DNA from 3 places in the Streptomyces sp. NPDC001153 genome. Region 1 is predicted to be linked to each of the others. Evidence: riboswitches for the same ligand, from Rfam matches in the RefSeq annotation. Region 1 holds a riboswitch; each other region holds the start of a gene.

Region 1 (10,053 bases):
CCCCGGCCTCGACTGGCGGGCCCTGCTGTCCCACCTGCACGACGTGCGCGGGGTCGGACGGCTGATGGTCGAGGGCGGCGGCACGGTCCACACCCAGCTGCTCCAGCTGGGGCTCGCCGACGAGCTCCAGCTGGTCCTCGCGCCGCTGTTCGTCGGCGACCCGGCCGCGCCCCGCCTGTTCGGCCCCGGCGGCTACCAGGCCGGCCGGCTGCGCCTGACCGAGACCCGCCGGATCGAGGACGTTGTTCTCATGCGCTACGAGCCCACGGCCCCCGGCACGGGTGCCGTCGCCACCGCCGCCGACCGTCACTGGCTGCGCACCGCCTGCGAGCTGGCCGCGCTGTGTCCGCCCTCGCGGACCGCGTTCAGTGTGGGGGCGGTGGTGGTCGCGGCCGACGGTACGGAGCTCGCGCGGGGTCACTCGCGCGAGGGAGACGACCCAGTGGTCCATGCGGAGGAGGCCGCCCTCGCCAAGCTCGACCCGGCGGATCCGCGGCTGGCCGGCGCCACGGTGTACAGCAGCCTGGAGCCCTGCGCCCGGCGGGCCTCGCGGCCCGCGCCCTGTGCCGAGCTGATCCTTCGGGCGGGGGTGCGCAGGGTGGTCACGGCCTGGCGGGAGCCGGACACGTTCGTGGACGCGGCCGACGGGAGCGGCGTCCTGGCGAAGGCGGGCGCGGAGGTGGTCGTCCTGCCCGAGCTGGAGGGCCCCGCCAAGGCGCCGAACGGGCATCTGCTGGGGTGAGCCCGCCCCGGCCCGTCCCGTACAGGGGCGGAAAGCACTCAGGGCCGGAATCCCATGGATTCCGGCCCTGAGTCTTCAGTAGCGGGGACAGGATTTGAACCTGCGACCTCTGGGTTATGAGCCCAGCGAGCTACCGAGCTGCTCCACCCCGCGTCGTTGTGTCTCTACTGTACACCACCCGGTGTGCCGCCCGGCGCCACCTGATCGTCTTCACCCACAGTGACCGGACGGACGCCCTCCGCATAACATCTGAGTCACCATCAAAAACGCCGAGACTCCTGAGCGGCGGCCAACTCGCCCCATTTGCCGCACTCCTGGCCGGTAAGTCCCGCTCGGAAAAGGTTAATGATCAAGCCGAACGGCTTGGAAAGTGACTCGCAGGTCTATTAACGTTCGATAACGCAGCGCGGTCGTCCCAGCCGCCACAAGAGGCGGCTCCGTGCGCACGCGCCTAATCCCGCAAGGGAGCCGGGGAACCACCACCTTGGGGTGAATCGCGCGGATACCGGCCGGTATACGCGCGTAGGAGACCTTCCTGCTCCGAACCCGTCAGCTAACCCGGTAGGCGGAGGAAGGAAAGGAGTACGCCCGAGTGGCGTCCAACCGGCCCGCCCCAGAAGCCCCGTTCGTGCCCCCGCAAGCCCAGCCGGAGACCTTCGGCTACGGCGCCTACCGCGCCGAGGAGGGGCCCTGGGAGGAGTGGAACCCCACCGAGGACTCCGTCTCCCCGGTCCGTGGCCGGCACCGCGTCGCCAAGCAGCGCGGCGGCTTCGCGCGCAGCTCCACCGTCCTCGGCGTCGGCGTGATGGCCGCGGTCGGCGCGGGCGGCATGGCCAGCGCCAACACCGGCAAGCCGCCGGTCTCCATATCCCTGCCGGACCTGAACTCCGTCGAGCACATCTTCGGCGGCTCCTCCGACACGCCCCAGGCCACCGCCACCGGCCTCAGCAAGGTCGGTGTGACCACCGACAGCGCCGGCGGCGGCAACGCCGGCGAGGCCCTGCGCAACCGGATCATGGCCCAGGCCGAGCAGCAGCAGAACAAGGCCGACAGCAAGGCCACCGTCGCCGCGATCGCCGCGGCCGACAAGCAGACCGCCGCCGCGGCCGCCAAGGCGGAGCAGGCCGCCGCCGCCGAGGCCGCCGACGCCAAGGCGAAGGCGGAGGCCGACGCCAAGCAGGCCGCCGAGGCCAAGCGGCTGGCCGAGCTGGCCAAGGAGTACACGCTGCCGGTCGTCTCGTACACGATCACCGGAACCTTCGGGCAGCCCGGCGCGATGTGGTCCTCCGGCTACCACACCGGCCTCGACTTCGCCGCCCCCACCGGCACCCTCATCAAGGCCGTCCACAGCGGCACGGTCACCCAGGCCGGCTGGGCGGGCGCCTACGGCTACCGCACCGTCATCACCCTGGACGACGGCACCGAGCTGTGGTTCTGCCACCAGTCCTCGATCAACGTCTCCGTCGGGCAGAAGGTCTCCACCGGCCAGGTCATCGGCCGCGTCGGCGCCACCGGCAACGTCACCGGCCCGCACCTGCACCTGGAGGTCCACCCGAACGGCCAGGCGACCGCCATCGACCCGGCGCCGTGGCTGCGGGACAAGGGCCTCACCCCCTGACGCCTCCGTTCGGGCGATCCTGACGCCGGTGGTGGAATGCGGTCATCCACCGCCGGCGTTGGCACAGAGCATGACCTCTCTGCGCACACTCGGCTCCTCCGACCTCCAGGTCTTCCCGCTCTGCCTCGGCGGCAACGTCTTCGGCTGGACCGCCGACGAGGACACCTCCTTCGCCGTCCTCGACGCCTACACGGCGGCCGGCGGCAACTTCATCGACACCGCCGACTCCTACACGGCGTGGATCGAGGGCCACCGGGGCGGCGAGTCCGAGACGATCATCGGCAAGTGGGTCAAGGCCCGCGGCAACCGCGACCGCGTCGTCATCGCCACCAAGGTCAGCCAGCACCCCGAGTTCCAGGGCCTGTCCGCCGCCAACATCAAGGCCGCCGCCGACGCCTCCCTGCGCCGCCTGGACACCGACTACATCGACCTCTACTACACCCACTTCGACAAGCCCGAGATCCCGGTCGAGGAGATCATCGGCGCGCTGGACGAGCTGGTGAAGGCGGGCAAGGTCCGCCACATCGCCGCCTCCAACATCAGCCCCGAGCGCCTCAAGGCCTCGCTCGAGGTCTCCGACCGCGAGGGTCTGGCCCGCTACGTCGCCCTCCAGCCCCACTACAACCTCGTCTCCCGCGACACCTACGAGGGCCCGCTGCAGGACCTGGCCGCCAAGGAGGGCCTGTCCGCCGTGCCGTACTTCTCCCTCGCCGCAGGCTTCCTGACCGGCAAGTACCGCCCCGGCACCAAGGTCGACAGCGCCCGCGCGGGCCGGGCCCAGGAGTACGCGGAGACCGAGCGCGGCCAGAAGGTCCTCGCGGCCCTGGACGAGATCGCCGGTGCCCACGACGCCCCCGTCGCCACGGTCGCCCTCGCCTGGCTGGCGGCCCAGCCGACGATCACGGCCCCGATCGCCTCGGCCCGCACGCCGGCCCAGCTCCCGGCCCTCCTGGCCGTGGCGGACCTGAAGCTGACGGAGGAGGAGCTGGCGCGGCTGACGGCAGCGTCTGCCTGAGCCCTCCCGCCGGCTTGATTCCTCCGCCGCAACGGCGCTCGGCCACGACGGCGGATTCCGGCGGTGCCATACCCTCCGCCACCCGATCGGTCACGACTGATACGGGTTGTAAGCAGAGTAGGGCGCCGCCGGACTGCCGTACCCCGGCCGATACGCCGTGGGCATCGGCACCGGCGCCGCGTACATCGGCCGAACCGGTGGAGCCATCCGCGCCGCATACTCCAGCGCCGGCCGTGCCGCGTTCCTCCGCTTCCACAGCTCGTCCAGCAGCTCCCGCTCCCGTACGACGAAGTCGGCCCCGGCCTTCCCCTGACGCCCCCGGCGCCGCAGGAACGCGAGCGAGGTGGCGTCCGTCTCGTAGCGCGCCACCTCCCGCGCCACCGGCTTGCCGCCGTGGTGCCGGGCGTAGTCACGGGCCGTCCGCCGGGCCCGCATCGACCCGAGCGCGAACGGCTCGGCCGGCCCCAGCCACCCGGCCAGCACATACGCCGGCAACTCCTCGCGCACGGTGCGCAGTTCCCGCTGCCGCGTCCAGATCGCGAGCCAGGTCAGCAGCCCGAACACGGGCACCATGAATCCGCCGTAGACGGCGAAGAAGCCGAACTCGCCGAAGGTGGAGGAGCCGTTCCAGAAGGCGTGCATGCTCATCGCGAGCAGCAGACCGCAGACCGGCAGCAGCGCCCGCCGGGCGCGCTGCCGCTCGGCGGAGAGCGCGGCGATGCCGAAGCCGAGGCCGGTCATGGTGGTGAACAGGGGGTGCGCGAACGGGGACATCACGATGCGCACGAAGAAGGTGGCGGCGGTGACGGAGGGGATGCCGCGGCCGCCGCTGAGCTGGTCGGCCCCGAAGGCCGTACCCAGGTAGAGGATGTTCTCGGTGAACGCGAACCCGGTGGCGGTGATGCCCGCTATCACCACCCCGTCGACGATCCCGGTGAAGTGACGTCTGCGGAAGAGAAAGACCAGCAGCACGGCCGCGGCCTTGGCGGACTCCTCCACGATGGGCGCGATCACGGTGGCGCCCAGGGTGTTCGCACTGGCCGGATCGGCCGTGGCGGTGGCTATCCATTTCGTCGCGAAGCTGTTGGCGACGATGGCTATCAGCGCCGCCGCGCAGGCCCCCCAGGCGAACGCGAAGAGCAGGTTCCGCCAGGGGCCGGGCTCGACCCGGTCCAGCCACCGGAAAGCCGCTATGAGCCACGGCACGGGCAGCACGGCGAGACCGAGCCCGACGAGAAACCCCTCGGTACCGGTCTGTCTGCGCACCAGCGCCAGGATGACGAGCCCGGACAGCGCGAGCAGTGTGATCAGTGCCCCGTACCGCACCCACCTGCGCTGCCACCAGTGCGGATGGCGGAACGGCACGGGGCCGTGGGGACCCGGCGGATACGTCGGAAACGGAGGACTGGTGGCCACGGCATCGACCCTAACGGTGACGGGACGAGGGGCTGGAGCGGATTATCGGTCCTGGTGGGGTACGCGACGAAAGAGCAGATCGTTCACCACGTGTCCCTTGTCCAGTCCCTGCCCCTCGAAACGGGTCAGCGGCCGGAACTCGGGGCGTGCTGCGAAACCGCCGTGCGCCTGCGTGTTCTCGAAGTCGGGGTGCGCGGTGAGCACCTCGAGCATCTGCTCGGCGTACGGCTCCCAGTCGGTCGCGCAGTGCACGAGCGCGCCGGGCTTCAGCCGGGTCGCGGCGAGGGTCAGGAACTCGGGCTGGATGAGCCGCCGCTTGTGGTGCCGCTTCTTGGGCCAGGGGTCCGGGAAGTACACGCGCAGCCCGTCGAGCGTGTCGGGGGCGAGCATCTCCCGGAGCAGGATGATCGCGTCCCCGTTGCCCACACGGACGTTGGACAGCCCGTTGCGGTCGGCGAGAGCCAGCAGATTGCCCTGCCCTGGGGTGTGCACGTCGACGGCGAGGATGTTGGTGTCCGGGTCGGCCGCCGCCATCCGCGCGGTGGCCTCGCCCATCCCGAAGCCGATCTCCAGGACGACGGGCCTGTCGTTCCCGAACAGCTCGGGGAGGTCGATGACCCGCTGTCCGTCGATGTCCAGCCCCCACGTGGGCCACAGCCGCTGCAGCGCGTCCGCCTGCCCGGAGGTCACCCGGCTGCGCCGCGGCTGGAAACTCCGGATCCGCCGCTCGAAGTGCGACCCGGCGGGGTCCGCCCTGGGACCGTCCGGAAACCGCGGCTCCCCCTTGGCCCGGGTATGCCGGATGGACGCGCCGGGGGGGTGGGGGGCCGGCGAGGGGGCTTCGGGGGCGTTGAGGAAGTCAGACACAGTGCTTCCGATTTTACGGCGCTCCACCAGGGGGCGGACGGGGGCCGGGGGCGAGCTCCCTGGTACGGCCACTACAGCGCCCCGAGCATGGACAGCACCCGCCGCCCGACCTCCCGACCGATCGGCAGAGAGGCGGTCGCTGCAGGGGACGGCGCGTTGAGAACATGCACCGCCCGGCTCCCTTCTCGGATGAGGAAGTCGTCCACCAGCGTCCCGTCGCGCAACACCGCCTGCGCCCGCACCCCGGCAGGGGCCCGCACCAGGTCGTCCGCCTCCGCCCCGGGCAGCAGTCTGCGCACCGCCTCCAGGAACGCCCCCTTCGACAGCGAGCGGTGCAGCTCCCCCGCGCCGTATCTCCAGTGCCGCCGGGCGATCGCCCACGACCCCGGCCATGCCACGGTCCCGGCCAGCTCCCGGGGCCGTAGGACCCCCCAGCCGTACCCCTCCCGGGCCAGGGCCGGCACCGCGTTGGGGCCGATGTGCACGCCGCCGTCGATGCCCCGGGTCAGATGGACCCCGAGGAACGGGAAGGCGGGGTCCGGCACCGGATACACCAGGCCGCGCACCAGCTCCGGCCGCGCCAGCTCGTAGTACTCCCCGCGGAACGGCACGATCCGCACCGGGGGCTCGTCCCCGGTCAGCCGCGCGATCTCGTCGCAGTACAGCCCGGCGCAGTTCACCAGGACGCGCGCGCGTACGACGTCTCCGCCCGAGGTGAGCACGGCCACGCCCCGCTCCGGCCGCCGGTCGATCCGTACGACCCGGGCGCCGTAGCGGATCTCGGCCCCGGAGGCCCGCGCCAGCTGCCGGGCGACGCCGACGAAGTCGCACACGCCGGTGGTCCCGACGTGTATGGCGGCCAGCCCTCTCACCTCGGGCTCGTACTCACCGATCTGCGCGGCGCCCAGCTCCCTGACCGGAATCCCGTTCTCCCGGCCTCTTTGCACGAGCGCGTGCAGCCGGGGCAGCTCCTCCCGCTCGGTGGCGACGATCAGCTTGCCGGTGACGGCGTGCGCGATGCCGTACTCGGCGCAGAACTTGACCATCTCGGCGGCGCCCCGCACCGCGTACCGCGCCTTGAGGGAGCCCGGCCGGTAGTAGATCCCGCTGTGGATGACCCCGCTGTTGCGCCCCGTCTGGTGCCGGGCCGGTCCCGGCTCCTTCTCCAGCACGGTGACCGCCGTGCCCGGTGCGGCCCGCGTGATCGCATACGCCGTGGACAGCCCGACGATCCCCCCACCGACCACGAGCACATCACAGTCGTAGGCCCCGACCGGCACCTGCACCACCTCCCACCTCGATAGTGCACTGCGCCACTGACAACGCCTTCAAACGCGGGTGTGACGGTTCTCAGGCCGGAGCCATCAACAGCGGGCGCGCCCGCTCCCGCAGCTCCACCACCCTCGGCTCGTCCCCGTACGGCTCCAGCCGGTGCAGAAGGTCCTTCACGTACTCGGTCGTGCGCGCGGACGAGATCCGACCGGCCACCTCCACGGCCCGCACGCCCTGCTCGCAGGCGGCGTCGAGGTTCCCGGACTCCAGCTCGGCGACGGCCGAGACGACCAGCCGCAGGCCGTGCGACCGTACGAACTCCTCGGTCGGCTTGGACAAGGCCTGTTCCGTGAACCTCCGCACCTGCCGGGGGGCCTTCAGGTCCCGGTAGCATTCGGCCGCATCCGCGGCAAAACGATCATATCCATAGAAACCAAGCCAAGAAGGATCGTTGTCCCCCTCCCGGGACCGCTCCAGCCATCCCTCGGCCGCCTTCAGCGCAGCACCCGCCGCCTGCGCGTCCCCGGCACGCGCGTGTGCCCGGGCCTCCACCAGCCGGAAGAAACTCATCGTGCGCGCGGTCGCCAGCCCGCGGTTCCGCTCCAGCGCGGCCTGCGCCAGATCGACCCCCTCGTCGCCGAAGCCGCGATACGTCGCCTGCAAGGACATGGAGGCCAGGACATAGCCCCCCAGCGGGACGTCCGCCGCCGCGCGCGCGAGCCGCAGCGCCTGGATGTAGTACCGCTGTGCCGCCTCCTGCTGACCGGTGTCGAAGGCCATCCACCCGGCGAGCCGGGTGAGTTCGGCGGACGCCCCGAAGAGCGCGCGGCCCACTTCGTCGGAGTAGGAGCCGAGCAGCAGCGGCGCTGCCTCCACCCGCAGGCACTCCGGCACCATCGACGAACGCCAGTCCCCGCCCCCGTACTTGGAGTCCCAGCGCCGGGCGTCCTCGGCGGCCTCCCGCAGCTTGCGCACATCGCTGTGGCCGACTTTGATCGGTGCGCCGGAGCCCTCGGCGGAGCCCGCCTCCCGCGCGACCGAGCTGTCGGCGGGGGTTATCAGCCAGCGCGAGGCAGGCGTTGCGTATGCGCTCACTGCGAACGATCCGGCGAGCGACTGCCAGATGCCGCCGGAGCCGGCCCGGCGCCCGGCGAGGTCGAGACGGTACAGCTCCGTCGCCGACTTCACCGCCTGTCCGACGTCTCTGGGGAAGGCGAGGCCCACTTCGGGCGCGGGATCCGCGTCCGCCAGGCCGATCTCGTGGAGCGGCACCGGGCGGCCGAGCTTCTGGCCGATGGCGGCCGCGATGAGGTGCGGCGCCGCACCCTGCGGCACCATCCCCTTCGACACCCAGCGCGCCACCGAGGTCTTGTCGTAGCGAAGAGTCAACCCGCGTTGCGCCCCAAGGTCGTTGACGCGCCTGGCGAGTCCTGCGTTGCTGATTCCCGCGAGGGCGAGAACGGCGCCGAGCTTTTCGTTCGGCCCGCGTTGCTCCCTGGACATGCGCCACCCCTCGACACAGACGGCTGCCGCGCTGGCATAACCATGCGGCATTCGTAAACCCAGCGTAGTTCGCCGCATCCCAAGCGTTAAGGGGCATTGTTCCGGTTGGCGGGATTGTGGTCCGTACGGAAGCGCGGTCCTGTACGCACCGTGCACGGCCTGCCGCCTCGTGCCCCCGTGCGTGTGGCCGTGCGCCCGTCCGTGCGCTCTTCTCCGGCCATCTCGGGAGCGGTTCCATGGCTCTTGCGTGGGTCGGCCCGCTGTACTGGATCCAGTGGGCTGGGGGACACCGCCACCTTCATCCCCGCGGGTGGCGGACCGGTCCGGGAGGCGATGCCCGCCTCCCGGACTGTGCGCGTGTTCGCGCCGCCACGCGCTCCGCAGGCCTGTACGGAGCGTGCTCAAGTCCGGCTCCGTTCAGCATATTTGGCTGAAAATAGTCCCCGCCTGTCGTGGTCGACATGTGCTCCGACCATGCAACTTGAGGGCGTGAAGGGCGTTTTGGGGGAGCGTTCAGGGGGCGCATTCGAGTCGCCCCCGTCCCCTGCCCGCTGGGCATTTCCCTCGATCGAAGCCGGTGCCGCCGCACTTCCACAACGCGCCTCTCATGGCAGCATGGGGATCCGGTTCGTACGGTGCACTGTTGTCCACAGCCTGTGGAGGCGTCGATGCGGTGGTTGGTGGGTTGGAGCAGCACCGCCGCGGGCGCCGCCGGGATCGGTTCCGCGGGCGCCACCGGTTACGACGGCGAGACGCTGCACCCGGTCGGCTCCCAACTCCTGTGGGGCGACCCGGATCCGCTCTGGGCCGTCGGCGACTGGCGCCCGGACGAGCTGCGCGTGGTGAAGGCCGACGCGGACAACCGCATCGCCGTCCTCGGCATCTGCGGCGCCTCCGACGAGGAGCTGCGGCGCGGCCTGTTCACCGCGCGCGGGGGCGCACTGCGCCATCTGACAGCCTGGCCGGGCAGCTACACGGCCGTCGTCAAGGTCGGCCGCCGCATCACCGTCTGCGGCGATCTCGCGGGCGCCCGCCCGGTGTTCCACACCCCCTGGGCCGGCGGCACTGCCTACGCCACCGCCGCGCTGCCCCTCGCCGACCTCATCGAGGCCAACCTCGACTTCGGCCACCTGGCCGCCCTGCTCGCCGCCCCGGACGTACCGGCCGCGCTGCGCGACACCACACCGTACGAGGGCGTACGGCGCGTTCCGCCGGGGCACGCGCTCGTACTGCGCGCCGGGATGCGCGAGATCGCCGGGTACGAGCCGGTCGCCTCGCTCGCCGTGGCCGCGTCCCCGGCCGACCCCGACCGCGCCGTGGACGCCGTACGCGACGCCCTGGTGGAGGCGGTCCGCACCCGGCTGTCGGCGCCCCGGCACGTGCCCGACCTGGACCCCGGTCCGGTGCCCGGCATGGGCCCCGCCGAGCGCCGGGCCCGGCGCGGGATGCCCGTGCCCGGCATCGGCGCCGACCTCTCCGGCGGCCCCGCCTCCGGCACCCTCGCGCTGCTGGCTGCCGGGCTGCCCGGCAGACCCGGCACACTCCTCGGCCACGGCACGGGCGCGGGCGAACGGCTCCTCGCCGTCACCTTCAACGACCTGGCCGTGGGCGGCCGCGAGG
Region 2 (10,053 bases), on a different contig from region 1:
AGAGGCGGCCCGGCCAGCTTCAGCAGCTCGCGGACGGCGGACCGGACGGCGGGGTCGCGCAGGGCCTGCAGGAGGCCGGGGGCCTCCTCGCCGCGCTCCCACACCAGCCCTGCCAGGGCCTCGAGCGCGGCGTACAGGTCGCCCTCGATGTCCAGGTCGCCGGCGACCCAGCCGCGGACGAGGCCCAGCTCGCCCGGTTTGAACAGCATGCGGCGCAGGGCCCGGCGGTTGCGCACGACGAGCGCCGGCGCACCCGGCGGCCCGGCCTGCGACCCGTCCCAGGCACGGATCCTTAGCGGGAGCGGGGTTCCCAGCAGTTGCTCGGCAAGACTCCTCAGCCGCGGCGCGGCGTCGACCATGGCGCACACCTCCAAGACGAGATCCCGGATGCCGGTAACCACGTAAACACCGTTGGCCGTTCGGCGCAGTCCCGCAAAGGAGTTACAAGTCGGCAAAACGGCTGCATATGCCATGCAGATGGGGCGGGGAGTGTGCGGGAGGCACCGCCCGTCGGTCAAGTCACGACTTGCAGGGGCATGACGCGCCTCGGGGCCCGGGCCGTAATGGATGACGTACCCGGCTTCCCCTTCTCCCCAACGGATGTGCATGGCCATGGTTCGTCTTTCCACGTTGCACCGCCTCGCCCTGCTCGCTGCCTCGACCACGGTGATCACCGGAGGTGTGCTGTCGCAGGGCAGCGCGTTCGCCGCCACGCAGTGGCAGAAGATCACCGACGCCCCGAGCGGGATCACCGTCCGGCTCCCCGGAAGACCGGCGGTGCAGAAGTACAGCGATCACGGGGTCAACAGCCGTGACTATGTGGTGCCGACCGGATACGGAGCCCTGGGCTTCTCGGTCTTCGACGGGCCCGGCAAGGCCCCGGACAAGCCGTGGGACCTGAAGACAGGTCTCAAGGCCGCGGTGGACGGCTACAACAGCTCCGATGCCGAGGCCAGGCTGCACAGCACCGGCGTCCATGACGGCACCGAGGACGGCGACCACTATCTGGAGGCGGGACTCGTCGGCGCCGACGGCAAGGTGGGGCACATCCGCATGGTCGACCACGGCAGGCAGGCGCTCATGATCATGACGATCGGCACCGGCGACCGGCGGGACGCCGTGGACCGCGACTACCGGCAGGTGCTCGACAGCATCAAGACCCGCGACCACGGCCCCCGGCAGGCCGGGGAACCCGCCGTGGCCACCTGACCGGAGTGCGTCACCGGCCCGGCGGGGCCGGGGTCCGCACACGCCGAAGGGGCCGCCCGCACCACGGATGGCAGGCGGCCCCTTCGGCGTGTTCAGCCGACCGAGGTCAGGAGGCCTTGGCCTTCTCCTCGGTCTTGGCGGCGGCGACCGGCGCGGGCTTCGCGGCCTCGTAGAACTCCTCGCGCGGGTTCTCCATGGCGCCCAGGGAGACGACCTCGCGCTTGAGGAACATGCCGAGCGTCCAGTCGGCGAAGACCCGGATCTTGCGGTTCCAGGTCGGCATCGCCATGCCGTGGTAGCCACGGTGCATGTACCAGGCGAGGCGGCCCTTGAGCTTGATCTTCATCTTGCCCATGACGATCATCGCCACGCCCTTGTGCAGGCCGAGACCGGCGACCGCACCCTTGTTGGCGTGCTCGTACTCCTTCTGCGGGAAGCCCCGCATGCCGGAGACCACGTTGTCGCCGAGGACCCGGGCCTGGCGCAGCGCGTGCTGGGCGTTCGGCGGGCACCAGGCGTTCTCGTTGCCCGCCTTGCGGCCGACGAGGTCCGGGACCTGTGCGTTGTCACCGGCGGCCCAGATGTAGTCCGTGCCCTTGACCTGGAGGGTGGGCTCGCAGTCCACGTGGCCGCGCGGGCCGAGCGGCAGACCGAAGCGGGCCAGGGCCGGGTTCGGCTTGACGCCGGCGGTCCACACGATCGTGTTGGAGTCGACCTCGAGCCCGTTCTTCAGCACGACGTGGCCGTCGACGCAGGAGTCCATGGAGGTGGAGAGGTAGATCTCCACGCCGCGGCCCTCGAGGTGCTCCTTGCCGTACTGGCCGAGCTTGGGGCCGACCTCGGGGAGGATCTTGTCGGCGGCGTCGACGAGGATGAAGCGCATGTCCTCACGGGACACGTTCTTGTAGTACTTGGCCGCGTCCCGGGCCATGTCCTCGACCTCGCCGATGGTCTCCGCACCCGCGAAGCCACCACCGATGAAGACGAAGGTGAGCGCCTTGCGGCGGATCTCCTCGTCGGTCGTGGAGTCGGCCTTGTCCAGCTGCTCCAGCACGTGGTTGCGCAGGCCGATGGACTCCTCGATGCCCTTCATGCCGATGCCCTGCTCGGCGAGGCCGGGGATCGGGAAGGTGCGGGAGACCGCGCCCATCGCGATGACGAGGTAGTCGAAGGGCAGCTCGTACGCCTCGCCGACCAGCGGGGCGATCGTGGCGACCTTGCGGTCCTGGTCGATGGTGGTGACCCGACCGGTGAGGACCTCCGCCTTCGGCAGCACGCGCCGCAGCGGGACGACGACGTGGCGAGGGGAGATGTTGCCGGCGGCGGCTTCGGGGAGGAAGGGCTGGTAGGTCATGTACGACCGGGGGTCGACGACCGTGACGGTCGCCTCGCCGTAGCGCATCTTCTTGAGAATGCGCCGAGCTGCGTACAGGCCTACGTACCCACCGCCTACTACGAGGATCCTGGGACGCTCCGTGGTGCTCATGCCATCGAGTATCCACCCGCACCTGGAGGGTCGCTCGTGCGCCCCTTCACAAGGTCCGACAGGCCCTGTGCTACACTGCGCGACCCGCGTGACGCAGATCATGACCCGCGAGGGGAACCGCAGCACCCTTTGAGCCGTTGTCAAGGCCGCGTGAGCTGCCTCTCTCGGCGACGGGCGGGAGCGTGAGCCATCCGGAACACCCCCGTCGACACGCGATCCGAAGGCGCCGTACACCCTCGATCTGAACACGTTCAAGGGCCTCTTGGCCCCCTGAAAGGGCCAACGGACCGCCTTGTGTGCCACGACCTGGCCGAAATCCTTGTGAAGAACTTCACGAAGGTTTCCGACGCGGCGTCATCACGAGGCCCCGACGACGTCCGACGGGCCGTCCGGCGGCCGCTCAAACGTTATCCGACCTGCTCAGCAGTTGGCTACCCATCAGTAACAAAAGAGAGCCGGGCAACAGGGCTTCACCCGGCCGGACCGTTGGGGCGGACCCCTGTTCACCCGGTCGGCCACGCACCGCGCGATATCGGGCAGAGTGGCCCATAGCGTGCCTGCATGAGCACTTCACCGAAGGCCTCCAAGAAGGCCATTTCGCGCATACGCACGGTCAGCGCGGTGCTGGGCATCGCTCTCGCGGCGGGGACGGCGACGGCCGCGTCCGCGGTGGCGGCGACGCCCGCCTCTCACCTCACCGCCAAGGTGGCCGCCCCCGCGGGCGGCCATGACCAGCACCATGGCTCTGGCGGGCACCACGGTTCCGACGATGACGACGAGGGAGGGTGCCAGGGCCTGCTCGTCCTGCTCTGCAACTGAAACGGCCGGCCCGCCCGGGCCGGGGTGACGGCCCCGGCTCCTGCTCATGAGGAACCGGGGCCGTCCCACGTCATCGCAGGCGGGCGGCTTCCTCGCCCGACGCCGCCGCCTCGGCCGCGCTGAAGGCGATGCCGTCGAGGATGTCGTGCTCGCTCACCACGACCTCCTCGGCACCGATCCGCTCCATGACCGAGAGCAGCACGAGGGCGCCCGCGCCGATGACGTCGACCCTGCCCGGGTGCATGGACGGGATCGCGGCGCGCTCGGCGTGCGTGGAGCGCAGCAGCCACTCGGTGATCTCGCGGACCCGGTCGCGGGAGACGCGGGAGTGGTGGATGCGCGCGGAGTCGTACTCGGGCAGCTCCTGCGCGATGGCCGAGACGGTGGTGACGGACCCGGCGAGGCCGACCAGGGTGTGCGCCTCGCGCAGCGGGACCGTCTCCTCGGCGAGGTCCAGGGCCGCCTCGATGTCGGCCCTCATGGCGGCGACCTGCTCCTCGGTGGGCGGGTCGGAGACCTTGCCGCCCCGCACCAGGTGACGTTCCGTCATCCGTACGCAGCCGACGTCCACGGACCGCGCCGCCCGCACGTGGTCGTCGCCGACGACGAACTCGGTGGAGCCGCCGCCGATGTCCACCACCAGGTACGGCCTGGTGAGGTCCTCACGCCCCTTCAGTTCCTCGGTGGCGCCGGTGAAGGAGAACCCGGCCTCCTGGTCGCCGCTGATCACCTCCGGCTCGACGCCCAGGATGTCCAGCACCCCGCGCACGAAGTCGTCCCGGTTCTCGGCGTCGCGGGAGGCGGAGGTGGCGACGAACCGCACCCGGGCGGCGCCGAGTTCGCGGATCACCCCGGCGTACTCGCGGCAGGCGGCGAAGGTCCGCTCCAGCGCCTCGGGCGCCAGGCGGCCGGTGCGGTCCACGTCCTGGCCGAGCCGCACGATCGTCATACGCCGGTCCAGTTCCAGCAGCTCGCCGGTGACCGGGTCGACGTCGGCGACGAGCAGCCGGATGGAGTTCGTGCCGCAGTCGACGGCGGCGACCCTGAAGAAGCCCTCCGGAACCATCGGCCGGTCCGCGAAGAAGCCGCTGCGGACCTCGGCGGGGTCGAGGACGGCGCCCTCCTCACCGGGGTGCTCGTCCGCCGGGTCGGGCGCCTGGAGCGGCTGCACGCACGGCCCCTTGCGCCACCACTCCGGCAGCATCGCGATCGCCTCGTCGCCGAGCGGGTTGACCCCCGGCCCGGCGGCCAGCGAGTGCGCGACCAGCACGTGCAGGCACTTCACGCGGTCCGGCATGCCACCTGCGCTGGGGAAGCCCTGAAGGACCTCGATCTCGTCCCGGCGCCGGATGTAGTCCTCGTGCGCCGCCCGGTAGGCGTCGGCCAGTTCCGGGTCCGTCTGCAGCCGCTCCGTCATCTCCTTCATGACGCCGTCCGCCTCCAGCGTGCCGATCGCCGAGGCGGCACGCGGGCACGTCAGGTAGTACGTCGTCGGGAAGGGCGTGCCGTCGGGCAGCCGGGGGGCGGTCTCCACGACGTCCGGCTGACCGCACGGGCAGCGGTGCGCGATGGCCCGCAGGCCCCGCGGCGGGCGGCCCAGCTGCTGCTTGAAGGCCTCGACGTCCGCGTCGGTGGGCTCGGTGCGCGGCGTGGCGGGCGGGGGCGTTTCCATGACTGCTTCAGGTCGGCTTTCTATCGATTACTGGTCGGAGGCGTCGGACTTGTCGACGCCGTCCCAGACGTTCGCGTACCAGGGCCGGCGGGCGGCCCTGAGGTCGGTACGGGACTGCTTGGCCGCGCCGGGGTCGACGACGATGTACCCGGTCTCCCCGGGCATCACATAGTGCAGCCGGCGCCGGATCTGCTGCTCGGCGTAGGAGTCGTCCTGCCAGCGGGCCTTGAGGTCGCGCAGCTGCTCGACCCGCTTGCGGGCCTGCTCCTGCTGCCGCTGGAGGTCGGAGATCTGCGCGCGCTGGGAGACGTACTGCCGCATCGGGTAGGCGAGGGCGACGATCAGCGAGCACAGCACCAGGGCGAGCAGCGCCGCGCGGCCGGTGAGCCGGGAGCGGCGGGCCTGGCGCCTGGTCTGGGAGCGGTAGACCCGGGCCGCCGTCTGCTCGCCGAGCAGCCGCAGCCTGGTCGCGGTGGAGAAACGGTCCCGGTCCCTCACGGCCATCGGTCCTCCGCTCCCCTTGTGTCCGGGTCACACACGTGCGTACGTCCCCGGACACGGTACGGGACCGGGTACGGGGACGTACGTATGACTGGCTGAGACTTAGCCCGGGTCGGCTCAGCCCTTGAAGCGCGGGAACGCGCTGCGGCCGGCGTACACCGCGGCGTCGTCGAGGATCTCCTCGATGCGCAGCAGCTGGTTGTACTTGGCGACGCGCTCGGAGCGGGCCGGGGCGCCGGTCTTGATCTGGCCGCAGTTGGTGGCGACGGCGAGGTCGGCGATGGTGACGTCCTCGGTCTCGCCGGAGCGGTGGGACATCATGCACTTGTAGCCGTTGCGCTGGGCCAGCTCCACGGCGTCCAGGGTCTCGGTGAGCGAGCCGATCTGGTTCACCTTCACGAGCAGGGCGTTGGCGGTGCCCTCCTCGATGCCGCGGGCGAGGCGCTCGGGGTTGGTGACGAACAGGTCGTCGCCGACCAGCTGGACCTTGTCGCCGAGACGGTCGGTGATGACCTTCCAGCCGGCCCAGTCGTCCTCGAACAGCGGGTCCTCGATGGAGACGAGCGGGTAGGCCGCGACGAGCTCCTCGTAGTACTCCGTCATCTCGGCGGCGGAGCGGTCCTTGCCCTCGAAGAGGTACTTGCCGTCCTTGTAGAACTCGGAGGCGGCCACGTCGAGCGCCAGGGCGATCTGCTGGCCGGGGGCGTAACCGGCCTCCTTGATGGCCTCGATGATGAGGTCGAGGGCCTCGCGGTTGGAGCCGAGGTTCGGGGCGAAGCCGCCCTCGTCGCCGAGGCCGGTGGACAGGCCCTTGCTCTTCAGGACCTTCTTCAGCGTGTGGTAGACCTCGGTGCCCCAGCGCAGGGCCTCGGAGAAGGACTCCGCGCCGACGGGGGCGATCATGAACTCCTGGATGTCCACGTTGGAGTCCGCGTGCGAGCCGCCGTTGAGGATGTTCATCATCGGCACCGGCAGCAGGTGCGCGTTGGGGCCGCCCAGGTAGCGGAAGAGGGGGAGGTCGGACGCCTCGGAGGCGGCGTGCGCGACGGCGAGGGAGACGCCGAGGATGGCGTTGGCGCCGAGGGAGCCCTTGTTGTCGGTGGCGTCCAGGTCGAACATGGCCTGGTCGATCAGGCGCTGCTCGGTGGCGTCGTAGCCGACCAGCTCCGGGCCGATCTGCTCGATGACGGCGAGGACGGCCTTCTCGACGCCCTTGCCCTGGTAGCGGTTGGGGTCGCCGTCGCGGAGCTCGATGGCCTCGAAGGCGCCGGTGGAGGCGCCGGACGGGACGGCGGCACGACCCGTGCTGCCGTCGTCGAGGCCGACCTCGACCTCGACCGTGGGGTTGCCTCGGGAGTCCAGGATTTCCCGGGCTACGACGACGTCGATGGACGGCACGAGCATCTCCTTCGTGGATGTGACGCTGGTAGTGCGGGGCTGTGTGCCTTACGGCTGTGCCTTGCGCCTAGAGCCTAACCGCCCCCGGGCCGTCGGCCACCGACCGACCGTCCCGTGGACGGGAGGGACACGCAGACGGTACCCATTGTTCACCCACGGAACAAAGGGGCCTGCCGGTGAGGCCCGGCTGAAGAGTGGGGAAACAGCACGCGGAAACAGAAGACCCCGCCCCGGCGCGTACGGGGGAACACGCGCCGGGGCGGGGAGTCCGTGGGGACGGGGGTGGCCCTCACGAGGCCTTCAGTGTGCGGGCCGGGGATGTGAGGGCACTGTGGGTCCGCTCGGAGCCAGATGTCACTTCAGGTGCAGCTGCTGGCCCGGGTAGATGAGGTTCGCGTCCTCGACGATGTCCTTGTTCAGCTCGAACAGCTTCTGCCAGCCGCCCTTGACGCCGTGCTTCTCGGCGATGGAGCTGAGGCTGTCGCCCTTGACGACCTTGTACTCGCCGTCGCCCTTCTTGACCTTCTTGCCGGTCGGGGTGCTGACGGTCTTGCTCGCCGACGGGGCCGTGCGCGTGGTGGAGCGGGTGGCGGCCTGCTGGTCGGTGGAGCGGGTGGTGGTGCTCTTGGCGGGGGCGCTCTTGGTGGTCGCCGCCGGGGCCGAGCCGTTGTACGCGGCGCTCGACAGGCCCGTGCCGCAGACCGGCCAGGCGCCCTTGCCCTGGCCCGCGAGCACCTTCTCGGCGACGGCTATCTGCTGCGCCTTGGTGGCGAGGTCGGCGCGCGAGGCGTAGGCGGTGCCGCCGTACGCGGCCCAGGTGGAGTTGGTGAACTGCAGCCCGCCGTAGAAGCCGTTACCGGTGTTGATGGACCAGTTGCCGCCCGACTCGCACTGGGCGACCGCGTCCCACTCGGAGGCGGTGGCGGCGGAGGCGTTGCCGGCCGCCATCAGCGGGGCGGCGACGGCGGCGCCGGTGACACCGGCGAGCGTGATGGCGCGGACGGCCTTGGACGGGCGACGGTGCTTGCCCTTGCCGGAAAACAGCATGGATCGATCCCCTCACCGACGCCTGCGAGGTGAGCTGTCGGGTTCGGGCCGGTTGAGTTGCCCGGCCGCGCACTCGTTTTTCCGAGGCGCGGCTTCACCCCAAGCCGGTCCAGCGTCAACCGCTGGGCCCGGCGCTTACCTTGGGTCCCCCGCTCCTGCCTACGGCGCTTGACGCGACGACTGTTCCCGGGCAACCGCTGGCAGGATTCGGCGTTGCGGCTGCCGGGGCTCGTGGTGACGAGCGGTCCTGACCGTAGACATGCGATCGGCGGAATTTCAAAGACGATCAGGGCTTCTGAGACTCATCCCACACTTTCGCCAAACCGGACATCAGTGGCGAAGTGGGGCGTCAACTGCCGCTAGCCGTCGCCCTTTTCGGCAGGGACTTCCAGGGTCTGACCGGCGGCGATGTGGTTCGGGTCGGCGCCGATCACCTTCTCGTTGCCGACATAGAGGGCATGCCACCCGCCGTCGACGCCAAGGGAGTCGGCGATGGAGGCGAGCGAGTCGCCCTCGCGGACCGTGTAGGTGCCCGGTTCACGGCCGGCGTGACGGCCGGAAGGTGCGGCGTTCTGACCGTTTGTCACGTTTTCGTCCGCGCTCTCGCCGCGGTGACGTCCACCACTGCTGAGCGCGCCGGTGTCGACCAGGCTCCAAGAACCGCCACTCTGCTGGTAATTGTCCGAGTTGTCGGTACCCGGCGCCGCCACGGGAGAGCTGTCGCCTCCCTGCGGGCTTCCGCTGTCGCGTGAGCCCGGCTTGTCGGTCTTGTCGGACTTGGGGGTGCTGGTTCCGGCGGAGCCGTCGGCCGCGCCGGGAGTGCCGGTGGTGTCCTTGCTCGGACTCGGGCTCGGGGTCGGCGTAGCGCTCGAGTCCGAGGAGGAGCCGGAGGAGTCCGAACCGGAGGAGGAGCCGGAGTCCGAACCCGAGCCCGAATCGGAGCCCGAACCGGAGCCAGGCGAGGACGAATCCGGCAGACCGGACGAGTCGGAGCCCTGGGCCGAGCCGGACGCGCCGTGCGACCCGTCACCACCACCGGAGCCGCCGACGCCGGTGTCGACGTCGACCGAGGCGGAGTCGGAGGTCAGCCCGGAGAGCAGGGCACAGGTGGCCCACGGCTTGGTGCCCTGGTCGGCGAGGATCTTCTCGGCGACGGCTATCTGCTGGGAGCGGCTGGCCTGGTCGGCGGTCTCGGCGTACTGCGTGCCGCCGTACTTGGCCCAGTCGCCGAGCGAGATCTGCAGACCGCCGTAGTAGCCGTTCCCGGTGTCCGCACTCCAGGAACCGCCGCTCTCGCACTCGGCGACCTTGTCCCACGTGGTGCCGTCGGCCGCGTTGGCACTGGCGGCGCCGAGCAGAGGGATGGCGATGGCGGAGCCGGTCACGCCGGCCGCGACGAGGAGAGCCGGAGCCTGACGGGGGCGACGGTGACGACCGTTCCCGGAGAGCATGCGGAAGCCTTTCGTGCGACAGCAGGACCGGCGCGGCGACCGAAGCGGGGCCGCCACACTGATGGGTGAACGTATCGGCAGACGATCACTTGTCACAAGTTCATGCCGCGCAGATCACGTGAAGATCACGAAGTTGAAGGTTTGTCATTTCCGCCTGCGCGGCGGCCGTTCGTCCCCTCTTGCGCCCTTTGTCACCCGTCGGGAACGGCGGCGCCTCACGCCTGGCGCGCGATCGGGCCGGAACCATGGGCTCGCCCCGACCCGGGGGCTTCCCATCCAGTTCCCCTCCAGGAGGACACGATGCTGCGGCACACCCGGTTGCCCGGAGAGCCGGCGGACTACCTCGCCGCCCGCGAGGAGCTCCGCCGCGCCGAGATCGAACTCATGCGCCACCGCGAGAGGGTCGCGGCCCTGCGCAGGGCGCTGCCACAGGGCGCCGAGGTCGACGACTACGTCTTTCTCGAAGGCCC
Region 3 (10,053 bases), on a different contig from region 1:
CACTCCACGATCGACGCGGTCGTCGCGCCCGGTGTGAAGATCGCCGCGACGCCCTTCTCCCTGAGCGGCGGGATGTCCTCCTCCGGGATGATGCCGCCGCCGAAGACGAGGATGTCCTCGGCGTCGCGCTCCTTGAGCAGGTCGATCACCGCGGCGAACAGCGTGTTGTGCGCGCCGGAGAGGATGGACAGGCCGATCGCGTCGGCGTCCTCCTGGATGGCGGTGTCCACGATCTGCTCCGGCGTCTGGTGGAGCCCGGTGTAGATGACCTCCATACCGGCGTCGCGCAGGGCCCGCGCGATGACCTTGGCCCCTCGATCGTGGCCGTCGAGCCCCGGCTTGGCGACCACCACGCGGATCGGACCGGCTGCCACACCCATCACTGCCTCCATCAAACGACCACGGAAGCGATCGCTTCCGTCCGTAACGACAAGTACCGCACTTTTGGCGCGTTCCGCCACCCGTCGCGAAGTGAACGAACGTTATCTCCAGCATCCCGCAACCGGCAGTTTTACGGTGCGCAGCGAGGGGGAAATCACATGGTGGGACATGAGGGCACACGGGGGATCGAGCCGTCCTCCGGCGTGCCGACAGGAGGTCGGCCCATGAAGGTCACCGGAGTACTGCCGCTCTTTCTCCCGTTCTGCCGGCGCCTGTGGCCCGGCAGAATCGCCGGAATCTCCGTGGCACTGCTGAAGGCGACCGCCCTCGAGGCCGCGATCCTGGCCGGCCATCTCCTGCTGTACCCGACCGGCCTCACCCAGGAGCGCCGCTCCCCCGCCCTGCCCGCCGGCGACGGCACCGCCCAGCTGCCGGTTCGGTCCGGCCCGCCGGTGGTGCTGCTGCACGGTTTCATCGACAACCGCTCGGTGTTCCTGCTGCTGCGCCGCAACCTCGCCCAGCACGGCAGGCAGCGCGTCATTTCGCTCAACTACTCCCCGTTGACCTGCGACATCCGCGCCGCAGCCGAGCTGCTCGGCCGGCACCTCGAGGAGATCTGCGAGCGCACCGGCAGCGACCGGGTCGACATCGTGGGGCACAGCCTCGGCGGGCTGATAGCCCGTTATTACGTTCAGTGCCTGGGTGGCGACCTGCGGGTGCGCACCCTCGTCACGCTGGGTACACCGCACTCCGGGACCAGCGCGGCTCCGCTGGCCAACGCCCATCCGATCGTGCGCCAGATGCGGCCCGGTTCGGGGGTCATCGAGGAGCTGACCCGGCCCGCGCCCGGCTGCCGTACCCGGTTCGTCAGCTTCTGGAGCGACCTGGACTCCGTGATGGTGCCGCTGCAGACGGCCTGCCTGGAGCACCCCGACCTCGACGCGCAGAACGTCCGGGTGACCGGCATCGGGCATCTCGCCCTGCCCGTGCACCCCGCCGTCGCGGCCGGGATACGCGAGGCGCTCGACGCCCCGCACCCCGGGGACCGTGTCGCCGGCGACCTGACGGTGGCGTGACATTTCCGACGGCGGAGTGACGCACAGGTGACGAACAGTCACCACACATCGAACGTCAATCGAACTCTCGGCCAAACTCGTGTCCGGCGCCCCCCGAAACGCCGCCGAATGCCCGTTTACGGCGGGCGCGAAACCAGCTGAAGATTGTCGCGCCCAGGTACCGGCGGGTACAGTCGCCGCACTGCTCTGGCAGCCCCTGTTGTCGAGGCGAAAGAGAAGTTGGTGAACGACCGTCACCCGTCGGGGACCATGACCACCCCGGCCCCGGCTTCCGACGCCTCCGCCGCGCACTACGCGCCGTACGGAACGCATGGAGCCCCCTACGGCGACTTCACCACGTACGGCGGCTACGACACCACCGGTTTTCCGGACACCACCGGCTCCTTCTCCACGGACCCGCTCTTCGGCAGCCTGCCCGGGGAGCAGGGCACCGGCGCGTACGACAGCACGCAGTGGCAGACCGGCCAGACCCCGGGCTACGACCCGTACACGGCCCAGCACCACAGCGCCTACGACTCCGGCGTCCACGACTCCGCCTCCTGGACCATCCCCGCCCAGGCGACGGGCAACGACATCAGCGGCCAGTGGGACGCGAGCGCCTGGCTGCAGCCCGACCAGTCGGGTATCGCCGAACCGACCCAGCAGTGGGCGTGGGGCACCCAGACCTTCGAGTCGGGCACGTTCGACGCGACGCAGTGGAACTCCGGTGGCCAGGCCGTGCCGGCGGCGGCCGAGCAGGCTGGCGAACCGTTCGTCCAGCAGACCACCGCCGTCTTCGACCAGGTCGGCGACCCGCAGGCGACCGCGGCCTTCGCGCAGGTGCCGTACCAGCAGGGCCCGTACGAGGACGAGGCGGCGTACGAGGCCACCGCGTTCGGCGAACCCCACACCGGGGACGACGAGTCGAACGAGTCGGAGGCCGCGGACGAACCGTCCGCCGGGCCCGGCCTGCTGGACGACCAGGAAGAGAGCGTGCCGACGACCCGCGCCGGCGCACGCAGCGCCGCGCGCTCCCGCCGTCGTACGACCCCCAAGCGCTCCGCGCTGCTCACCGTCGCCGTGCCCTCGGCCTGTGTGGTGGGCGTCGCCGGCATCGCCGCAGCCTCGGTCGGCGCGTTGAGCGGCAACGGCCAGGACACCTCCGTCTCCGCCTCGGACGCGCACACGGTCAAGGCCTCGGCCGCCAACAGCAAGCTGGACACCCAGCTCAACACCCTGTCCGCCGGCGCTCACGACTTCGCCGACCGGGCGAGCCGGACACAGGAACGGCTCGACCTCAAGAACCAGCAGGAGCTGGAGAAGAAGAAGGCCGCCGCAGCGGCCGCGCTCAAGGAGCGGCTGCGCCCCAAGTTCGTGCTGCCGGTCTTGCAGAAGGGGCTCAGCGCCTACTTCGGGCAGGCCGGGGTGAACTGGATGTCCGTGCACACGGGCATCGACTTCCCCGTCTCGTACGGCACCACGGTGATGGCCGCGACCGACGGCGTCGTCTCCACCAAGTGGAACAGCGCCTACGGCAACATGATGATCGTGACGGCGAAGGACGGCACCGAGACCTGGTACTGCCATCTGTCCAGCTACCGCGTTCCCGCCGGGACGTCCGTCAAGGCCGGCCAGCCGATCGCCTACTCCGGCAACTCCGGCAACTCCACCGGCCCGCACCTGCACTTCGAGGTACGGCCCGCGGGCGGGGCGGCCATAGACCCGCTGCCGTGGCTGCGCAGCCACGGGCTCGACCCGACGTAGAACCCGGGGGCCTGAGCCCCCGGGGCCCCTACAGCTTCTCCACCGGCGCGTACCGCAGCAGCAGCCGCTTCGGCTTGGTGTCGCCGAAGTCGATCGTGGCCTCCGCGTTCGCGCCCGTGCCCTTCACACCGACGACCGTGCCGAGCCCGAACTGGTCGTGGGTGACCCGGTCCCCGACGGCCAGCGCGACCACCGGCTTCTCCGTGGTCCGCCGGGTGGCGAACCCGGACGCGCCCGACGCCGAGGAGCGCGAGCGGCTCGAGGACAGCGAGGCCGCGATCCCGGAGGCCGGGCCGGAGGACACCGGCGCCGTCGCTCCCGTCCGCTTCCAGTCCACATGGGTGGCCGGGATCTCCTCCAGGAAGCGGGAGGGCGGGTTGTACGACGGCTGGCCCCAGGCGCTGCGCATCGTCGACCGCGTGAGGTAGAGCCGCTCCCGCGCGCGTGTGATGCCGACGTACGCCAGGCGCCGCTCCTCCTCCAGCTCCTTGGTCTGGCCGAGGGCGCGCATGTGCGGGAAGACGCCGTCCTCCATGCCGGTCAGGAAGACGACGGGGAACTCCAGGCCCTTGGCGGTGTGCAGGGTCATCAGGGTGATGACGCCGGAGCCTTCCTCGTCCTCGTCGGGGATCTGGTCGGAGTCGGCGACCAGCGCCACCTGCTCCAGGAAGTCGGCCAGCGAAGTGGCCTCGCCTTCGCCGCGCTCCTGCTCGAACTCCAGGGCCACGGCCGCGAGTTCCTGGAGGTTCTCGATGCGAGTCTCGTCCTGCGGGTCGGTGGAGGCCTGCAACTCGGCCAGATAGCCGGTGCGTTCGAGCACCGCCTCCAGGACGGTCGCGGGGCCCGCGCCGGACTCGACGATCGTACGCAGATCCTCCATCAGCGTGTTGAACCGCTTGACGGCGTTGGTGGAGCGCGCGGCCATGCCGTACGCCTCGTCCACGCGCTTGAGCGCCTGCGGGAAGCTGACCTTCTCGCGCTGGGCGAGGGCGTCGATCATCGCCTCGGCGCGCTCGCCGATGCCGCGCTTGGGCACGTTGAGGATGCGGCGCAGCGGCACCGAGTCCTCGGGGTTGGCGAGGACGCGCAGGTAGGCCAGGACGTCCCGGACCTCCTTGCGCTCGTAGAAGCGGACACCGCCGACGACCTTGTAGGGCAGGCCGACACGGATGAAGACCTCTTCGAAGACACGGGACTGGGCGTTGGTGCGGTAGAAGACGGCGACGTCACCCGCCTTGGCCTCGCCCGCGTCGACCAGGCGGTCTATCTCGTCGGAGACGAACTGGGCCTCGTCGTGCTCGGTGTCGGCGACGTAGCCGGTGATCCGCGCGCCCTGCCCGGCGTTGGTCCACAGGTTCTTCGGGCGGCGGGACTCGTTGCGCTCGATGACCGCGTTGGCGGCGGACAGGATGGTCTGCGTGGAGCGGTAGTTCTGCTCCAGCAGGATCGTCGTCGCGTTCGGGTAGTCCTCCTCGAACTGCAGGATGTTGCGGATCGTCGCGCCCCGGAAGGCGTAGATCGACTGGTCCGCGTCACCGACGACGCACAGTTCGGCGGGCGGGAGGTCGTACCCGCCGGGCGGGGTGTCGCCCTCCTCGGCGGAGCGCTCCCCTGTGCCGACGAGTTCCCGCACCAGCGCGTACTGGGCGTGGTTGGTGTCCTGGTACTCGTCGACGAGGACGTGCCGGAAACGGCGGCGGTAGTGCTCGGCGACGTCGGGGAAGGCGCGCAGGAGGTTGACCGTCGTCATGATCAGGTCGTCGAAGTCGAGCGCGTTGGCCTCGCGCAGGCGCGACTGGTAGAGCGCGTAGGCCTGGGCGAGGGTCTTCTCGAAGCCGTCGGTGGCCTGGGCGGCGAAGTCCTCCTCGTCGATCAGCTCGTTCTTCAGGTTGCTGATCTTGGCGCTGAACGACTTCGGCGGGAAGCGCTTGGGGTCGAGGTCCAGGTCGCGGCAGACCAGGGCCATCAGGCGCTTGCTGTCGGCGGCGTCGTAGATCGAGAACGACGACGTGAAGCCGAGCTTCTTCGACTCGCGGCGCAGGATGCGCACGCACGCGCTGTGGAAGGTCATCACCCACATCGCGTTCGCGCGCGGGCCGACGAGCTGCTCGACACGCTCCTTCATCTCGCCCGCGGCCTTGTTGGTGAAGGTGATCGCGAGGATCTGGCCCGGGTGCACGTGCCGCTCGGCGAGCAGATGGGCGATGCGGTGGGTGAGCACGCGGGTCTTGCCCGAGCCGGCGCCGGCCACGATGAGCAGCGGGGAACCGGCGTGCACGACCGCGGCCCGCTGGTTGTCGTTCAGCCCTTCCAGCAGCGCCGCCGAGTCGATCGCGGGGCGCGGGGCGCCGTCGCGGTAGTACGCGTCCCGGTCCGGCGGCGCGTCGAACTTCCCGCCGAACAGATCGTCCGGAAGCGGCTCCGGAGCGTGATCGTCGTCGGGCGGCGGCGGGGGCTCCTCCTCGTGCCCGCGAGGGGCCTGGAGGTCCGCCAGGAAGCTGTCGTCAAAGAGGCTGCTCATCGCTCTCCGAGTCTAGGGCGCCCCACCGACAACCGGTCGCAGTCCCCGGAACATGGCCGGTTCCGGAAGAGAGTTGATCGTGACCGCGGAATGAGCCTCCGCCTGCTCACACAACGGAACCGCCCGATGACACAGGAGCGAAACCTGCCCCAGGTCACGAAAATGTATCGGACATATCACGCACCAACCTTCACAGGAGTCACACGAGTTGGCTAGCGTGCGTGCGGGCCGTACGACCCCTACCGGCGAACCTCGCCGGGCCGCACGGCCTCCGCCGAGTCCGGTGTGCCCCGCAGGGCGCCCGGAGCCGGGGACCCACCGACCTCTGGGGTGAATCGGCCGGCTCCCACCCGGGACGCCGCCGTAGGGCAACCCTTCCGAACCACCGCCCGAACCCGACAGCTAACCCGGTAGGCGGCCCATTGGAAGGAGTCGCCTCCCTTGGCGTCGCACCGCAAGACGCGCCCCGGCGGATCCATCGGATCGGGCCTTCGCACCCCCGCCCTCGCCACCGCCGCCCTCACCTCCATGGCCGTGCTCTCGCAGACCGCAGAGGCCGCCCCGAGTACCGATCGCACCAAGCCGAGCCTGGAGGAGGTCGAGAAGAAGGTCGACGACCTGTACCGCCAGGCGGAGTCGGCGACCGAGAAGTACGACGCGGCCAAGGAGCGGTCCGTCAGACAGCGGGGCCGCGTCGACGCCCTGCGCGACGACGTCGCCCGGCGCACGGCACGCCTCAACAAGGCCCGCGAGGAACTGGGCTCCTTCGCCGCGGCGCAGTACCGCACCGGTGCCGCCGCTCCCGGCACGGCCACCTTCCTGCTGGCCAACGACCCGCAGGACTACTTCGACCAGACCCAGCTGATGAACCGGCTGACCTCGCGGGAGAAGAGCGCGGTCGACGACTACATCGGCGAGCAGGCCGCGACCATGAAGCAGCGGCGGGAGGCCGCGCAGAGCCTGCAGACGCTGACCGACTCACAGCACGACCTGCAGACCGCCAAGGCCACCGTCCAGAAGAAGCTGGCCTCGGCGCGCGAGCTGCTGTCGCAGCTGTCGGCCCAGGAGAAGGCGCGCCTGGCCGCCATCGAGCGGGAGAAGCAGCAGGAGGCGGCGCGCAAGGCGGCCGAGCTGGCGAAGCAGCAGGCGGCTCAGCAGCAGGCCGCCTCGTCGTCACCGTCGTCCTCCTCGTCGTCATCGCCCACGGGGTCCGGATCCGGATCCGGTTCGACGGGCTCCGGCTCGACCGGGTCCACGACGACCGGCTCGTACGACACGAAGGCCGAGAAGGCGCTCGCCTTCGCCCGCGCGCAGATCGGCAAGCCGTATGTGTGGGGCGCCATCGGGCCGGACTCCTACGACTGCTCGGGCCTCACCCAGGCCGCCTGGAGAGCCGCCGGCGTCACGCTTCCGCGCACCACGTACGACCAGGTCAACGCGGGCACCACGGTCTCGCTCGCCGACGCGCGGCCGGGCGATCTGGTCTTCTTCTACGACGACATCAGCCACGTCGGCATCTACATAGGCAACGGCATGATGATCCACGCCCCGAAGCCGGGCGCGTACGTCCGTGAGGAGTCGATCTACTACGGCGGCGAGTCGATCATCCACAGCGTGGTCCGACCGGGCTGACCGCCCCCCGGACCACCGGCGCGGCCCAGCCCCTCCCGCTCCACGCGCGCGTGCCACCGCAGTGCACGTGCACGCGCGCGTGCGGGAGTCGTGGTCTCCCGTGCCCGGGGCCGCCGGATCCACACGCCCACGCACGCCCTGCCGACGCCCTGAGCCTCGCCACCCGGACCGCTGATTCCCGCACACGCGTGCCGGTCTTTCCTGCGCCGATGCCCGGGTGCAGTCTTCGCTGCCGCGTTCCCTGCCGCCGGACATGCGTGGCCCTTCTGCCTCCGGACACGCTCGGCCTCGCCCGCCCCCACGCCCGCGCGCGGCCTCCCCTGTCTCCCCCGCCCGCGCGGGGCTCCCCTGCCTCCCCACGCCCGCGCGGGCCTCCCCTGCCACCACGCACACGTGCGACCTCCCTGCCACCACGCGCGCGTACCGGCGTTTTCGCTCTTCACGCGCGCGTGCCCTTAGGGCAGGGACGCCGCGGCTGCCTGGCATCGGGCGCATGCCCGGCATCTCAGGTCTGCGCGCTTGGTGGGCGGAGCGGTCCCCTGCGGCCGGGGCCGCCGTGATGGCGACCGGCGTGGTGTCGGTGGGGCTGCGCATGACCGGCGCCGAATCGGTCTCACGGGTGGTGCTGGCGATGGCGGGCGTCGCCTGGGCCGCGCTGGCCGCCGCATTCGTCCTGCGGCTGGTCGGCGAGCGCGAGCGCTGGGTGACCGAGGCGGAGAGCCTGGGCGCGCTGACCTCCGTGGCCGCGACCACGGTGCTCGGCACCCGGGTCTCGGCGCTGGGCGGGCAGACCCTGGCCGAGGCACTGCTGGCGCTCGCGGCGCTGCTCTGGCCGGTGCTGCTGGTCATGGTCGTACGGCGCTGGAGGCCGCGCATGCCGGGCGCGGTATTCCTGTGCTGTGTGGCCACAGAGGGGCTCGCCGTACTGGGCGCCACGCTCGCCGCGGCCGAGCGCACGGCGTGGCTCGCGCACACCGCGCTGGTGCTGTTCTGGCTGGGCCTGGTGCTCTACGGCCTGGCGCTGGCCCGCTTCGACATACGGCAGGTGCTGGAGGGCGCGGGCGACCAGTGGATTCGCGGGCGTTGCGCTCGCGATCTCGGCGCTGGCCGGGGCGAACCTGCTCATCGCCGGGGACGCGGGCATGTACCTGTGGAACGACGACGACCGCGGTGCGCTGCGCACTGTGACGACGGCACTGCTCGTGCTGGATCTGGTCTGGTACGTCGTACGGCCCCGGCCCGGCTACGACGTGCTGCGGTGGGCGACGGTGTTCCCGATCGGGATGACGGCGGTGGCGGCCCTGCCCGTCGGCACCGCCCTCGGCGTCCCGTGGCTCGACCGGCCGGGACGGGTGCTGCTGTGGGCTGCGGTGGCGGCGTGGCTCGCGGTCGCCGCCGGTGCGGTGCGCGCGGCCCGCGCCGGCGGCGGGGACGGCTGACCGTCAGGTCCACAGGACGGCGATGAAGATGTTCGTCATGGTCAGCGCGCCGACCACTCCGAACAGGCTTTTGTCGATCTTCTCCTCGTCGCGCTTGACGTAGACCAGCCCGAGGATCACGATCAGCAGCGCCAGCTTGACGCCGATCTTGAAGGTGTTGACATGGTGGTCGTCGGCCTGGTTGAGACCAACCAGGGCCACGCCGGTGACCAGCATCGTCAGCGCGCCGTGCAGCATCCCGGGCACGAACCGGGCCGTGCCCTGGCCCATCGCCTTCATCTGGGTGAGGAAACCGCCGAGCAGCGCGGCGATGCCGATGATGTGCAGGCCGACGAAGAGATGGATGAGTACGTCCATGGGCCCGGAGCCTAACCAGGGGCCCCACAGCCCCCTGCCACCGGCCCCGGTCACAGCGGTCGGCGAGCCCGCCGGCGATCTTGCATATATGCGCCCCATAGCACCGTGCGCATCCCGTCCGTACCGCTTTCCGCGCTTCGGTCACCACGCTGCGTGAAGCCGACGACTCCGGAACGGCGATGCGATCACATGCGGTCACATCCCGTTCCGTCGAAGCCAGTTCCGTACACCGCGTTACACGCTCGTCACAATCGGGCCTAGCGTCCTCCCCCAGGTGACCGGCTCCCCATCGCCGCCCGGGCCAGGGGCGGCCGTCGGCCACCACCGCCGAGAAGGGTCCGGCGGCGGCCTGCTTCCCCTGTGCGGGCCGCCGCCGGACGCACAGACCCCTCGGTCGTGCGAGTCGTACGGAAGGACGTGACGGTCCAGGTGGCAGCGCACCGCAAGCCCCGGCAACGTTCGACGGGCGGCCATACGGCCCGGACGGCAGCCACGCTCGCCCTGGCGGGCGCCGCCACCGCGACGGGGTTCGACGGGACGGGACACGCCGAGCCGCGGCTGACTCCGGCACAGGTGAAGGCCGAGGTGGACAAGCTGTACCAGGAGGCCGAGGCCGCGACCGAGAAGTACGACGGCGCGAAGGAGCAGGCTGACGCGGAGCAGCGGCAGCTGAACGCGCTGCGGGACGAGACCGCCCGCAAACAGCAGAAGCTCGACATCGCCCGGAACGCGCTGGGTTCGTTCGCGGCGGCGCAGTACCGCGAGGGCGGCTTCGCACCGGCCTGGCAGCTGGCCCTGTCCGGCGACCCCGACCGGTACCTGGACGACGCCGCGTTCGTGGAGCGGGCCGGTGACCGGCAGGCCGCTGCGGTGTCCCGGGTACGCGGACAGCTGCGGGAGATCG

Evidence for each region. A riboswitch is a leader RNA that binds a small molecule or an ion and turns the genes downstream of it on or off. The one in region 1 is predicted to bind cyclic di-AMP.
Region 2: linked by a shared signal. The riboswitch ahead of ACWDEN_RS22625 (transglycosylase family protein) and the one ahead of ACWDEN_RS40225 (M23 family metallopeptidase) in region 1 are both predicted to bind cyclic di-AMP.
Region 3: linked by a shared signal. The riboswitch ahead of ACWDEN_RS19875 (C40 family peptidase) and the one ahead of ACWDEN_RS40225 (M23 family metallopeptidase) in region 1 are both predicted to bind cyclic di-AMP.

Annotation. Positions count from the first base shown of each region.
Region 1 is NZ_JBSFJZ010000051.1:46,353-56,405, forward strand. It holds gene ACWDEN_RS40215 (dihydrofolate reductase family protein) at 1-742, shown strand, start outside; tRNA gene ACWDEN_RS40220 (tRNA-Met) at 822-895, opposite strand; cyclic di-AMP (ydaO/yuaA leader) riboswitch at 1,181-1,325, shown strand; gene ACWDEN_RS40225 (M23 family metallopeptidase) at 1,335-2,360, shown strand; gene ACWDEN_RS40230 (aldo/keto reductase) at 2,431-3,375, shown strand; gene ACWDEN_RS40235 (PrsW family intramembrane metalloprotease) at 3,466-4,791, opposite strand; gene trmB (tRNA (guanosine(46)-N7)-methyltransferase TrmB) at 4,834-5,658, opposite strand; gene lhgO (L-2-hydroxyglutarate oxidase) at 5,730-6,947, opposite strand; gene ACWDEN_RS40250 (MFS transporter) at 7,009-8,433, opposite strand; gene ACWDEN_RS40255 (asparagine synthase-related protein) at 9,102-10,053, shown strand, end outside.
Region 2 is NZ_JBSFJZ010000019.1:91,884-101,936, forward strand. It holds gene ACWDEN_RS22585 (class I SAM-dependent methyltransferase) at 1-359, opposite strand, end outside; gene ACWDEN_RS22590 (hypothetical protein) at 613-1,209, shown strand; gene ACWDEN_RS22595 (NAD(P)/FAD-dependent oxidoreductase) at 1,316-2,695, opposite strand; gene ACWDEN_RS22600 (hypothetical protein) at 3,257-3,514, shown strand; gene ACWDEN_RS22605 (Ppx/GppA phosphatase family protein) at 3,585-4,580, opposite strand; partial or broken gene ACWDEN_RS22610 (DUF501 domain-containing protein) at 4,785-5,186, opposite strand; gene ACWDEN_RS22615 (FtsB family cell division protein) at 5,214-5,690, opposite strand; gene eno (phosphopyruvate hydratase) at 5,805-7,091, opposite strand; gene ACWDEN_RS22625 (transglycosylase family protein) at 7,440-8,132, opposite strand; cyclic di-AMP (ydaO/yuaA leader) riboswitch at 8,137-8,309, opposite strand; gene ACWDEN_RS22630 (transglycosylase family protein) at 8,492-9,583, opposite strand; gene ACWDEN_RS22635 (DUF899 family protein) at 9,884-10,053, shown strand, end outside.
Region 3 is NZ_JBSFJZ010000016.1:75,826-85,878, reverse strand. It holds gene ACWDEN_RS19895 (cobalamin B12-binding domain-containing protein) at 1-380, opposite strand, end outside; gene ACWDEN_RS19890 (esterase/lipase family protein) at 606-1,457, shown strand; gene ACWDEN_RS19885 (M23 family metallopeptidase) at 1,680-3,200, shown strand; gene pcrA (DNA helicase PcrA) at 3,229-5,721, opposite strand; cyclic di-AMP (ydaO/yuaA leader) riboswitch at 5,984-6,155, shown strand; gene ACWDEN_RS19875 (C40 family peptidase) at 6,163-7,353, shown strand; partial or broken gene ACWDEN_RS19870 (tellurite resistance/C4-dicarboxylate transporter family protein) at 7,847-8,792, shown strand; gene ACWDEN_RS19865 (hypothetical protein) at 8,796-9,149, opposite strand; gene ACWDEN_RS19860 (NlpC/P60 family protein) at 9,579-10,053, shown strand, end outside.